Regions from separate parts of the Caldanaerobacter sp. genome, predicted to be linked through region 1. Evidence: riboswitches for the same ligand, from Rfam matches in the RefSeq annotation. Region 1 holds a riboswitch; the other holds the start of a gene.

Region 1 (6,603 bases):
CTTCCGCTTCTTCTACAGTCAATCCATCTCTATCAGTCCCTAAGCTTGCAAGCACCTCATCAATATCTTTTTTTGCAAAATTTACCAACTGAGCAAAAATTGCATCACTTGCTCCGTTTTTCCTTGCAATCTTTATCATTTTCCTCACCTCCAAAACACAATAATAGGGTATAGGTTGCTGCTACTACAACCTTCCAATTACAGTATTTGTTTTTCTGGAAAAAATCTTTCACAAAAAGACGATGGAATTAAAAGGAAAAGAGTGTTTTGGAGGTATATGTAACAGGGCATTAAAAGAAGAGAAGGGAAACCAGAAAAAGGACTATATTATGACCATCGGTGAGAAGAATGGAAGTGGAAAAAGGGCCCCATCCTTCTTTAATGCCATATTACATATACCCTTTTTACTTATGCTACTACCTCCACCGTCCATTCTTCTCACCTCCGTTTTTTCTCAAAATTTGAAAAGCCTCTCTCAACGAAAGAAAGAGGCTTTCCATCCAATTTCCTTCGTTGAGCTTTGGCACTATACAGCTTTGGAGAAAACTCCAGCTGCATTAGGCAAAACCTTGATTCGGTAATGCCTGTTCACCCGTTACCATCTCTCGATGTTTCCGGGCAGCAGCCTGTATCTGTATAGGAGCCTCACCTAACGAGGTATTTACTTTTCTGTCCCTCTACATTATATTCCTATGTTTTGAAAATGTCAACCTATTTTCAAAAAATTTTTATACAAAAATCTTTATGCCCAGATAATGAGTAAAATACGAAAAAGTCATCCCTATCAAAAAGCCCATCAAGACATCGGAAGGATAATGAAGACCCATGTATATTCTAGAAAGCCCTACAAGCACTGCAACCGGAATAAATATAATTGCAAGGTTGGGAAAAAACATTGAAAAAGTCATTGCAAGAGAAAAACTGGCAGTAGCGTGCCCAGAAGGAAAAGAATAATCTCTCAAAAGTTGCCTAAAGGTATTAGTATCTCTAAACACCATGTAGGGGCGAAGCCGCGAATATTTCTTCTTCAAAAACTGCACAAAAAGATGACTGCTTACAAGAGAAAACAAAGCTTCTATTGCAGAAGTTCTTACACTATTCTTCCCAAAAAAGGCCAGAAAAATTGTGACAAATATTGTGAAAGCAGGACCACCCACATGAGTGATTCTGGGCATTATTTTGTCCAGAAAATTACATTTTATTTTCTCGTTAATATAAAAGAAAATATTTTTATCTTTCTCCGCAAGTATCTTCCTCAGTTCCATCCCAGTGGCACCTCTTTAAAAGTCTTCATTTATATCTTATCATAATTTTTATAAAATGTCTCTTTTATAAGCTTACCCCTAAATTCCCTCATGTTAATTTTACGTTAAATTTTAAAAAAATAAAGGGGTTCTATCCCCCTTTCAAGCCAAAGCTTTTTTCTTAACCTCTTCTATAGCATTTCTCACTTGAGGAATTAAAGAAACTGCAAAACAAATCAAAACCTCCGTCCCCACAATACTGCCATTGACTAAAAGTGAATACACTATGGGATTCATACCTTTTGGAGCATAGCTTGCAAAAAAGAATATTCCAGACAAAAAGTGTGAGAAAAATCTTCCAAAACCACCAACCAAAATTCCCAAACTTAAATTTTTTCTAAAAAAGCCCGCAAGCCCTAAAGCACCAAAAGCCAAAGGATAATCCAAAAGAATCTGTACCCATTGTACTATAAAAGGATCTTGAATTAGTTGTAAAAGTCCATAGGCCATTCCAACGACAATCCCTGGACCGGGACCGTAGTAATAGGCAAAAACAAACAGTGGAAGCATACTGGCAGGCGTAATAGATCCCCCTTGGGGCCAGTGGTAAAACCTTATATAGGAAAGGACAAAAGCTATAGCAATTGAGAGGGCCCCATATACAAGCATTTTTGTGTCAAACTTGACACTTTTTCTCATAAGATACAAGAGAAAAGCCGCCAGTAAAATCGCCAATATAACCGATAGCGTTACCGGTTTTATCTTGGCAAAATCAGAAAATATGCTTAAAATGTAGGACATAAACAAAAACACCTCCATTTTCAGGAGGTTATGTTCGCTGAAAAAAGGCACCGCCTCATGCGGTGCCTTTTGAGCCCGCATTCCCTACGGAGGCATTACCCTCATCAGGTTCCAAGGGTTCGGCATTTCTGCCGTCTCAGCCGTTAAGGCTCCCCCAGCGGACATAACCACCCGTATTTTGTTTTGCTTATTTTTAACTTTACCACTTTTCATGCTATATGTCAATACTTTTAACTTACAAGCGGCTCCTCTTCTCTCTCAAACTGGCTGTTGTAAAGTTTAGCATAAAAGCCTCCTTTTTTAAGAAGTTCTTCATGGGTTCCCTGTTCTACTATATCTCCATGGTCCATAACGAGTATTAAATCCGCATCTCTTATTGTAGAAAGCCTGTGAGCAATTATAAAGCTTGTGCGCCCTTTCATGAGATAATCCATTGCCTTTTGTATCTGTATTTCAGTTAAAGTATCTACGGAGCTTGTAGCCTCATCCAGTATGAGAATTTTTGGGTCTTTTAATATGGCTCTTGCTATTGTAATAAGCTGCTTTTGTCCCTGAGAAATGTTAGTACTCTCTTCATTTATCATCATGTTATATCCACCAGGCAGGCTCTTTACAAAGCTGTGAACGTGTGCTGCTTTAGCAGCTTTAATCACTTCCTCATCGGTTGCGTCAAGTCTGCCATATCTTATATTGTCCATGATAGTTCCATTGTAAAGCCATGTATCTTGAAGCACCATTCCAAAGAGGGACCTTAAATCTTCCCTTGAAAATTCTCTTATATCGTGACCGTCAATTAAGATAGCACCTTCATTTACATCGTAAAATCTCATCAAAAGCTTGACAATTGTAGTTTTTCCTGCACCGGTAGGACCAACAATTGCAACTTTTTGCCCTGCTTTAATCTTAGCAGAAAAGTTATTTATGACTATTTTATCTGGCCTATAGCCAAATTTGACATTCCTAAATTCAACGTCTCCTTTTATATCCTCTAATTTTATTGGCTTAGGATTGTCAGGCACTTCCTCCTCTTCTTCCAAAAACTCAAAAACTCTCTCAGCACAGGCTGCTGTCTGCTGAAGTATATTGGAAATATTTGCAATTTGCGCAATTGGCTGAGTGAAAGACCTAATGTACTGTATAAAAGCCTGTATATCTCCCACTTCTATCGCATTTTTGATGACCAACCAACTTCCCAAAACTGTAACAGCGACATACCCCAAATTACCTATCACATTCATGAGGGGCATCATAACACCTGTCAAAAACTGTGACTTCCAAGCAGCATCATACCAAGTGCTATTAAGCTCATCAAATTTGGCTATACTCTTTTTTTCTCCATTAAACGCTTTTACTATGTGATGTCCTCCATACATTTCCTCCACGTGCCCATTTACATGCCCTAAATAATCTTGCTGCTCTCTAAAATATTTTTGAGAATATTTTACAATAAAAGCAATTACTAAAGAAGACAGAGGTATAATCAAAAGAGCAACCAACGTCATAAGCCAGTTTATTGTAAGCATCATGACAAGAACGCCAATAACTGTGGTCACAGAAGTAATTATTTGTGTCAAGCTTTGATTGAGAGTCTGTGTAATTGTATCTACGTCATTTGTGATACGAGAAAGTATTTCTCCTTGATTCGTGCCTTCAAAATATTTCAAAGGAAGTCGATTAATCTTCTCAGAAATTTCCCTTCTAAATTTGTAGGTAACTTTCATTGCAACGCCGGACATTATTAAGCCCTGTAAATAGCCAAATAAAGCGCTTAGCCCGTACAATCCAATGAGGATTAAAATTATCCTTCCAATATATTCAAAATCTATTCCGCTTCCCTGACCTGTTATTCTGTTCATCACACCTTCAAAAATCTTAGTGATAGCTTTGCTCAATATTTTAGGTCCTGCAATGGAAAAGGAGGTGCTTAATATTGCCAGTAAAATTACCGTTATTATGGAGATTTTATACTCAGACAAATACTTTATAAATTTTTTCATCGTTCCCTTAAAATCTTTTGCTTTTTCTGCTCCGCGGGCTAAAGCGCGAGGCCCCCCGCCTCTTCCTATATGTGGAATTGGCGGCATTTTGGAATCTGCTTTTTTGTCTTTTCTCATGCTAATTCCTCCTCCTTAAGCTGCGACAAAGCAATATCTCTATAGGTTGGACAAGTCCTCATTAAATCTTTGTGCTTACCTATGCCAACAACTCTTCCTTCCTCCAAAACAATTATCTGATCTGCATTAAAAAGGGTAGAAACTCTTTGAGATACCATTATGACAGTGCTGCCTTTTAGCTTTTCCCTAAGAGCTTTCCTTAAAGCTGCTTCTGTCTTAAAGTCAAGGGCTGAAAAACTCTCATCAAAAATGTATATCTCAGGTTTTTTAACAAGGGCACGAGCAATGGAAAGCCTTTGCTTTTGACCTCCTGATACGTTTGTTCCCCCCTGAGCAATTTCTGTGTCAAACTTTTTGGGCTTTTCATTTATAAACTCCATCGCCTGTGCAATTTCCGCTGCTTCTATTAAGTCTTCTTCAGCAGCCAAATCGTTTCCATATTTCAAATTGAATCTAATGGTGCCGCTGAAAAGCCAGCTTTTTTGAGGCACGTACCCTATTCTGCGGCGAAGGTCCTCTTGTTTCACTTCTCTTACATCCACCCCATCCACTAGCACTTGCCCTTCCGTAACATCGTAAAATCTTAGTATCAAATTAACTAAAGTACTTTTACCAGAACCAGTTCTTCCTATTATACCAACTGTTTGCCCCGGTAAAATTTTAAAGCTTATATCCTTTAGAGCATAGTCTTCAGCTCCAGGGTATTTGAAAGACACATTTCTAAATTCCACTGTTCCTGCTTGTGTTTCATCAAACTGCTTTGGATTTTCTGGATCTTTTATAGAGGGTTCTGTCTCCAATACTTCAGCAATACGCTCTGCTGAAACAGAAGCTCTCGGAATCATTATAAAAAGCATTGAAAACATCAGGAAAGCAAATATTATCTGTATAGCGTACTGCATAAAGGCCATCATGTCTCCAACTCTCATACTGGAATTTTCTATTTGATGAGCTCCCACCCATACTATCAAAAGAGTTACACCATTCATCACAAGCATCATAGAAGGAAAGAGTATAGCCATTGCACGGTTTACAAAAAGACCTACTTTGGTCACATCCTGATTCGCTTTATCAAATCTTTCCTCCTCAAACCTCTGATTATTAAAAGCCCTTACCACCATTATTCCAGATAGATTTTCACGTGTAACTAAATTGAGCCTGTCAATTAACTTTTGCATCAACATGAATTTAGGCATGGCAATAGAATACAGGACTGATATTATCCCAAAAAGTACAATAACCGCCAATGCTATGATCCACGACATAGAAACACTCTTGCTCAAAGCCCTGAAAACCCCACCTATTCCCATTATAGGAGCGTAAAATACCATTCTTATCATGATTACAAGCAACATCTGTATCTGCGTAATATCGTTTGTAGTCCTGGTTATCAAAGAAGCAGTGGAAAATTTATCAAACTCTGCATTGGAGAAGTGCTGAACTCTAATAAACAGGTCTTTCCTTAAATCCCTTGACACGCCTGCAGCTATACGCGAGGCAAAAAAGGCTACCATAATAGTACTTGCCGCACTTAATCCCGTTATCATAAGCATAAGAAGTCCTGTGTGTAAAATGTAGTTCATCTGAATCCTATCAGTATTTATGCCAATTGCTTTATACTCATTTTTAACCGCCATTGTGGCAGCCTGAATTATCATGTCATCCCCTAAAGCTTCAAATTTTTTATTCATTTCATCTCTTATCTGAAGAAGCTGTTCCTCTGGCATCTGAGAAATTATCGAAAACAGGTCCACATTTGCAGGTATCTTCTTCCCATTAAATTCTATTACTCCATTTTTGGCATTCTCTTTAGCCTTCTCAATTCCCGAAACAGCAAGAAATGCCTTTCCTAAAGGCAAATTCATCTTGTCAATTTCTGATTTATCTATATTATTAAGAACGTAAACGGGTTCTTTTGAAAGTATAGGATATTTTTTAACATACCTGTCATATTCAGAGCTCATCTTGTTTACGAGTGTGTAATTTTTCAAAATCTCCTCTTTTTCACCGGGAGTGACAAAAAGCATTAGCTTATCCATTTCACTTTTTCTTATCGCTTCGGGAACTGCATTTGTTATTCCACCCTGCTGTATACCGTTATTGACTATTTTAGACATGTAGTCAGGTAGCGCCAGGTCACTCATAGCTTGAACAAATATGAAGAATACTGCAAGTAAAATTAATACTGCATAGGGTTTCAGATATCTTGCCAGTCTTGTCATATAGTCACCTTCTTCTCCTCAAATTTTTGCTACAATTAGTTATCTTGTAATTTTCATCCTCTTTTTAAATCCTCATTACCTTTCATTTCTAACACTTTTTTTAACGCCTCCAGTCCCTCTATTATCTTATTGAGGTCCTCTTGACTTGCTCTATTTATCAACTCTTCAAATTTTCTTTCCGCTTCTTTAAAATGCCTTTGAAACTTTTCCTTAAATTCTGGA
Region 2 (6,603 bases), on a different contig from region 1:
TTCTTGATGAGCCTACTTTAGGCTTAGATTTTATCACCCAAAGGGCAATTAGAAATTACTTAAAAAATTACAAGAGAAAATACAATGCATCAATAATATTAACAAGCCATTACATAACCGACATTGAAGATTTATGTGACAACATCTATATACTCCACAAAGGTCAAAAGCTATATTATGGAACAATTGAGAAACTGAAAAGTATGATTCCCAACATTAGAAAGGTTAGATTTAACGCAAGCAATTGTGCAGTTGAAAGAATCAGCAAATATTATAAAGTAGAAAAAGCAAGCGAAGAACAAGAATATTTCATCAGATTTAGTCCAGAAGAAACGATAAATGTGATGAGAGTTTTGTCAAATGAGGCTGAAATTTCAAATATAAATTTTCACGATGATACTCTCGATATTATCATAGAGTCATTGTATAAGGGTGCAGAAAAATGAGGACATTGTATGTTTTCATGGGATATTTTGACTACTCAATAAAAAGACTCTTAATGTATAGAATTTACCTTGTAGGGGAGCTTTTAAGTTCCCTAATTGTACCAATCCTAATAAACTTTTTTCTCTGGCGGTCTTTAATTGAAAGAAATCCCATAAATTACACTCTGAAAGAAATGATGATTTATATTATCATTTCTAATGCAATACTTCTATTCACAGAAATTCATGCTGAACATGACCTTGAAAAGGATATAAAAACCTACAGATTTGGCCAAAAGCTTTTACTTCCTGTGAATTATTTGACCAGTATTTCATACAGTCACATATCTTCAAGCCTTGCAAAGTTTGCAATTTTATATATGCCAGTAATTGTTGTGCTCTTAATCTGGGCAAAAATTGAAATCCCAGCAAACCGGCTGTTATACCTACCTTTAGCGTTAATTTTGGGTTTTTTACTCAATGCTTTATTTTCCTTTATAGTAGGATTGTTATCTTTTTGGCTGACAGAAATATGGGGCATAGCTGCCATCAGAAACTTACTGACAGGTCTTCTTTCAGGTGCCATTTTCCCTTTAGACCTTTTGCCTAGCAAAATTGAATCAATTATGCTAATGACTCCCTTCCCTTATATGACATACATCCCGTCAAAGCTTATATGCGATGCTAATTTTGACATTGAAATAGTAAATAAAGGATTATTTATTTCACTAGTCTGGGTGTTAATACTTGGTTTCATTGTTTTTTTACTTATGAAAAATGGATTAAAAAAATACACCTCTCATGGGGCGTGAAAACATGCTAATAGAATCTATAAGATTTTCAATTAAAAAAGCAATTCAATATAGAGCAAATTTGGTAAGCTGGTTTTTGGCAGACTTATCTTTATACACTGCGACATTTTTAGGCTATTACCTGCTTACTCAAAAAATTGACGTTTTTGGTGATTATAATAGAGAAGAAATTCTTTTTTATATAACCTGTTTCTTTTTAGTAAACAACCTATATGCAATTTTCTTTGCAGAAGCTGTTTCTAAGTTTGGACAATCAGTTTTAACAGGGTATTTTGATTTTGATTTACTAAAACCACAGCCTCTCATAAAATACATTGTACTAAAAAACCTAAATTTTCCTGCAGCTCTTTCAACCCCCTTGTTAATATTTCTAAATATATGGTGTATGAAAATATGTGGAATTAAATTGACAATAGCTTATATCATTTCAATTTTCAATGCTTCTATTTTAATGGGACTTTTATTTTTCATAGTATACAGTTTTACTCTTTTTGGTTTAAGGTCTGAAGCAATTTCAGCGATAGTCCTGCAGCTTTTAACAATGGCAGAAAAACCTGACACGGTTTTCCCAAAAATCCTCCGTAATCTTCTCATATATGCAATTCCCATTTTCTTATTTAGTGCAATTCCTGCAAGGATTGCCCTTGTTAAGAGCAATGTATATGAGAGTATATGGTGTTATTCATCTCCCTTATTATATTATTTGGTTTTAAAAATTATCCTTTACCAAGGGCTGAAAAAATACCAGTCGACAGGAGAATTGTGATTAAGACTATAAATTGCGTGACAGATAAAGCCTATAAAATTTGATGCTTTTGAAAATAAATTGGATTGAATTTTTGTAATCTTATGATATAATAAAGGCAAAGGAACTTAAAAAATTGAATATCAAAGTGCTAGGGGAGCCAGAAATGGCTGAGAGGGGATTCGTTCCCGACCCTTAGAACCTGACCAGGGTAATGCCTGCGAAGGGAAGCACGTTTTACGGAATCTGTAAAAAGTGCTCACCTTTTCAGGTGGGCATATTTTTATTATCTTGGAGGTGAGTATATGAAGCTGGCTCTTACAATTGCTGGTTCAGATTCAGGAGGAGGAGCAGGAATCCAGGCAGATTTGAAGACTTTTTCTGCCCACGGAGTATTTGGAATGAGCGTGATTACTTCAATAACGGCTCAAAATACTCAAGGAGTATTAGGGATTTTAGATGTTACCCCAGAAATGGTTTATCTACAAATGAAAGCTATTTTTGAGGATTTGTATCCGGATGCAGTTAAGATAGGCATGGTATCCAATGAAGAGATTATAAAAACTATCGCAAAGGGCTTAAAAGAATACGGAGTAGAGAAAGTTGTTTTAGACCCAGTCATGATTGCGGAGAGTGGAGACCCTCTTTTAAAACCCGAGGCGATGAAAGCGTTAAAGGAGGAACTGCTGCCATTAAGCCTTGTTGTTACGCCAAATTTGATGGAAGCCAAGGAATTAACAGGAATGGAGATAAAGAACATTTCGGATATGAAGGAAGCTGCAAAGAAGATTTTAAGTTTAGGTGCGAAAACGGTTATAGTAAAAGGAGGACATTTAGAAGGAGAAGCGGTGGATGTGTTTTATGATGGAGTAGAATTTTATGAAATTAAGGCAGAGAGAATTAACACCAAAAATACACATGGGACAGGATGCACTTTTTCATCAGCTATAGCAGCAAACTTGGCTTTAGGATATGATTTGTTAGAGGCAGTGAAGAGGGCTAAAAAATACATCACAGGAGCCATAAAGAATTCTCTTTCTATAGGACATGGGGTGGGGCCCACAAATCATTTCTGGAATGTTGAATTTAAAGAATAGAATAAGGAGGATGTTTGTTATGGAAATAAGAGAGCAGGTAGTTCTTGTTACAGGGTCTAGCCGCGGCTTAGGTGCTGCCATTGCTAAAGCTTTTGCTAGAGAAGGAGCCAGCGTGGTAGTAAATTATTATAAAAGCGAAGAAAAGGCGCAAAAATTGTCAGAAGAGCTGGGAAGAAATTCTGTTGCTATTAGAGCTGATGTAAGAGATTTTAATCAAGTAGCTTCAATGTTTGAAGAAGCAAAGAAGTATTTTGGGAAACCAGTCACTACTATTGTGAACAATGCGCTGATTGACTATGTTTTTGACCCGATGAACAGAAAAACTCCTGAAACAATTGAGTGGGAAGATTATTTAAAACAATTAGAAGGAGCTGTAAAAGGGGCCCTAAATACTATAAAAGCAGGACTTAAAGATATGAAAAAGATGCGCTTTGGCCGAATTATAAATATAGGGACTAATTTGTTTCAGAATCCAGTGGTTCCTTACCACGATTATACCACTGCTAAAGCAGCTCTTATTGGTTTTACACGCAATATGGCAAAAGAATTGGGAGAGTATGGCATCACTGTCAACATGGTAAGCGGAGGGCTTTTAAAAGTTACAGATGCGAGTTCGGCTACCAGCAAAGAGGTTTTTGATTTAATTGAACAGACCACTCCTTTGAAGAAAGTTACTGCTCCTGAAGATTTGGCTGATGTAGTGCTGTTTTTTGCTTCACCTTGGGCGAGAGCGGTGACAGGGCAAAATTTGGTTGTAGATGGCGGCCTTGTGATGGATTGAATAAGGGGGTAAAGGTTGTGAAGAGGATAGACTTTACTTTGTATGCTATCACTGACAGGTCCTTTATAAAGGGGATGGACATAGCTGAAGCGGTGGAGATAGCTATTAAAAACGGTGTTACTGTCGTTCAGCTGAGGGAAAAAGATATATCCAGCAGAGAATTCTATGAAATTGCCCTTAAAGTAAAGGAAGTTACAAGAAAATATAATGTTCCTCTAATTATAAATGACAGAGTTGATATAGCCCTGGCTGTAGATGCCGAAGGTGTACATGTAGGGCCTGATGATTTGCCTGTTGGCGTTGTGAGGAGAATATTGGGACCTGACAAAATAGTGGGAGGGTCTGCGTATTCCGTTGAAGAAGCTTTAAAAGCAGAAAAAGAAGGAGCTGACTACATAGGAGCAGGATCCGTATTTGCACAGCCTGTAAAACCTGAAGCAGAGGTGATAGGTATAGAAGGAGTTAGAAAAATAAAAGAAGCTGTAAGTATACCTGTGGTAGCCATAGGAGGGATAAATAAGACTAATGCTTATGAAGTGATTTTGCATTCAGGAGTAGATGGGATATCTGCAATAGCAGGTATTTTTGATGGAGATATTGAGGCTAATACGAAAGATATGTTAAGGGAAATAAGAAGAGCTTTTGAAGAGAGGAGGAAATAATGTGGGGAGTGAGCTTTTGAAGCTTTTAAGAGACAAAAAACCTCTTATACATCACATTACAAATGTGGTTACAGTAAATGACTGTGCTAATGTAACTTTGGCTATAGGGGCATTGCCTGTCATGGCATATGCCCATGAAGAAGTAGAAGAAATGGTGAAAAATGCCAATGCTCTTGTTCTAAATATAGGTACCTTAAGCGTGGAAGAAGTTAATACCATGATAAAAGCAGGTAAAGCAGCAAATCAGTACGGTGTACCTGTGATTCTTGACCCGGTTGGAGCCGGAGCAACAAGTTTGAGGACTAAAAGCGCTAAGAGGATTATTGAGGAAGTCAGAGTTAGTGTGATAAAGGGAAATAGCGCAGAAATTTCTACTTTAAGTGGGAGAACAGGAAAAATAAGGGGAGTTGAAGCGGTAGAGGAAGAAGAAGATATATCCGATATTGCTTATGACCTTGCAGTAAAGTGTGGATGTGTAGTTGCAGTATCAGGAAAAGTGGATGTCATAACTGATGGAAAGAAAATTGCCTATGTAAAAAATGGGCATCCTATGATGGGGACAATAACAGGTACAGGGTGCATGCTCACATCAGTGGTGGCGAGCTTTTGTGCAGTGGCTGAAGATCATTTTGAGGGAACTTTAGAGGCCTTTATCGCATTTGGAGTTGCAGGGGAAAAAGCTGCCCAAAATCCGAAAGTAAAAGGCCCGGGAAGTTTTAAAGTAGCCTTTTTTGATGAGATATACAATTTGACTTCTGAAATTATGGAATCAGGGAGGAAAATTGACTTGATTGTAAAAGGATGATATAATTTTGTCAGATTATGTCGAAGATTGTTAAAGAGGGGGTGGCAGGTGAGAGGCAGCTAAATTATTACAAAAGACAAAAGCTAAAAAAGGAGGTACTAAAGATGAGGAGCATAAAGACAAAACTTTTATTGTTTATTGTTTTGATGATATTAATTCCTCTTGCTATAAGTGGTTTTTTTGCAACAAGAATTGCAGAATCTGTTCTTAAAGTTAAAATAAACGATTCCAACCAGGCTGCGCTCTCTGTTCTGAACAAATATGTGAGTTCTTTTAAAAAAGATACAGAGTCTATGCTTTACATTTTATCGCAATCTAGTGTCATATCTGATTACGATGAAAAGACTGTTACTGATGAGGTAGTGCTTAAAAAGCTGGAAGATGCTAAAAAGGCTATGCCTGATGCGATGAATGTATATTTTGCTACTCCTTCAAAGAAGATGATTTTATATCCACCACAGAATTTAGGAGATTATGACCCTACGGAAAGGCCTTGGTATAAGGATGCGGTAAATGCCAAGGGAGAACCTGTATGGACCAAACCTTATCAGGACTTTGTCACCAAACTTCCCGAAATAACAGTTGCAAAGGCAGTGTTTGATTCAAGTGGCAACTTAAAAGGAGTAGTGGGGATAGACATAACTTTAGAGCAGCTTTCAAAAAATATTGCCTTAATTAACATAGGAAAAACCGGTTACATTTACATACTCACAAAAGACGGTACATTTATAGTTCATCCTAGAAAGGATATGCTTTTTACTTCTATATATAAATACGATTTTGGGAAAAAGATAATGGAGGCTAATAACAGCACTGTTTACTACACTTTTAATGGGGCGTACAAATTTGCAAGTGTGAGAAATCTAGAGGCTTTTGGCTGGAAAGCAGCTGTTGCCATGGAGAATGAAGAACTTGTGCGTGACATGAACAAAATTACTAATTTCATAATAACAGTGAGCATAGTAATACTTCTAATAGGATTAATAATTGCTTACCTTTTCTCCAGTTCTATTGCCTCCGGGATAAAGAAGGTTGTAGCAGCAATGGAAAAAGCCTCTCAAGGGGATATAACGGTAAGAGCGGATGTAAAAGCAAAAGATGAAGTGGGTATACTTGCAAAGAGCTTTAATTCTATGCTGGAAGGCATAAAGAAGCTAATATTTGACATAAAGAGCGTATCAGAATCTGTAAACCACTCTGCAGAAAACTTGGCAGTTGCTTCAGAGCAGGCAGCTCAGGCTACACAGGATGTAGCAAAGGCGATTGAAGAAATAGC

Evidence for each region. Region 1 has a riboswitch for thiamine pyrophosphate ahead of thiT (energy-coupled thiamine transporter ThiT). Riboswitches for the same ligand answer to the same signal wherever they lie in the genome.
Region 2: another riboswitch for thiamine pyrophosphate. It lies ahead of thiD (bifunctional hydroxymethylpyrimidine kinase/phosphomethylpyrimidine kinase); the one in region 1 lies ahead of thiT (energy-coupled thiamine transporter ThiT).

What each region holds. Positions count from the first base shown of each region.
Region 1 covers NZ_JBNATX010000050.1:1,964-8,566, forward strand. The annotation lists partial or broken gene mgtA (magnesium-translocating P-type ATPase) at 1-139, opposite strand, end outside; M-box (ykoK) riboswitch at 499-664, opposite strand; gene ACPLVE_RS10305 (phosphatase PAP2 family protein) at 729-1,265, opposite strand; gene thiT (energy-coupled thiamine transporter ThiT) at 1,407-2,045, opposite strand; TPP riboswitch at 2,109-2,211, opposite strand; gene ACPLVE_RS10315 (ABC transporter ATP-binding protein) at 2,276-4,129, opposite strand; gene ACPLVE_RS10320 (ABC transporter ATP-binding protein) at 4,156-6,381, opposite strand; gene ACPLVE_RS10325 (MarR family winged helix-turn-helix transcriptional regulator) at 6,435-6,603, opposite strand, start outside.
Region 2 covers NZ_JBNATX010000054.1:1,308-7,910, forward strand. The annotation lists gene ACPLVE_RS10490 (ABC transporter ATP-binding protein) at 1-446, shown strand, start outside; gene ACPLVE_RS10495 (ABC transporter permease) at 443-1,237, shown strand; gene ACPLVE_RS10500 (ABC transporter permease) at 1,242-2,003, shown strand; TPP riboswitch at 2,126-2,228, shown strand; gene thiD (bifunctional hydroxymethylpyrimidine kinase/phosphomethylpyrimidine kinase) at 2,288-3,079, shown strand; gene ACPLVE_RS10510 (3-oxoacyl-ACP reductase) at 3,099-3,860, shown strand; gene thiE (thiamine phosphate synthase) at 3,887-4,522, shown strand; gene thiM (hydroxyethylthiazole kinase) at 4,524-5,327, shown strand; gene ACPLVE_RS10525 (methyl-accepting chemotaxis protein) at 5,432-6,603, shown strand, end outside.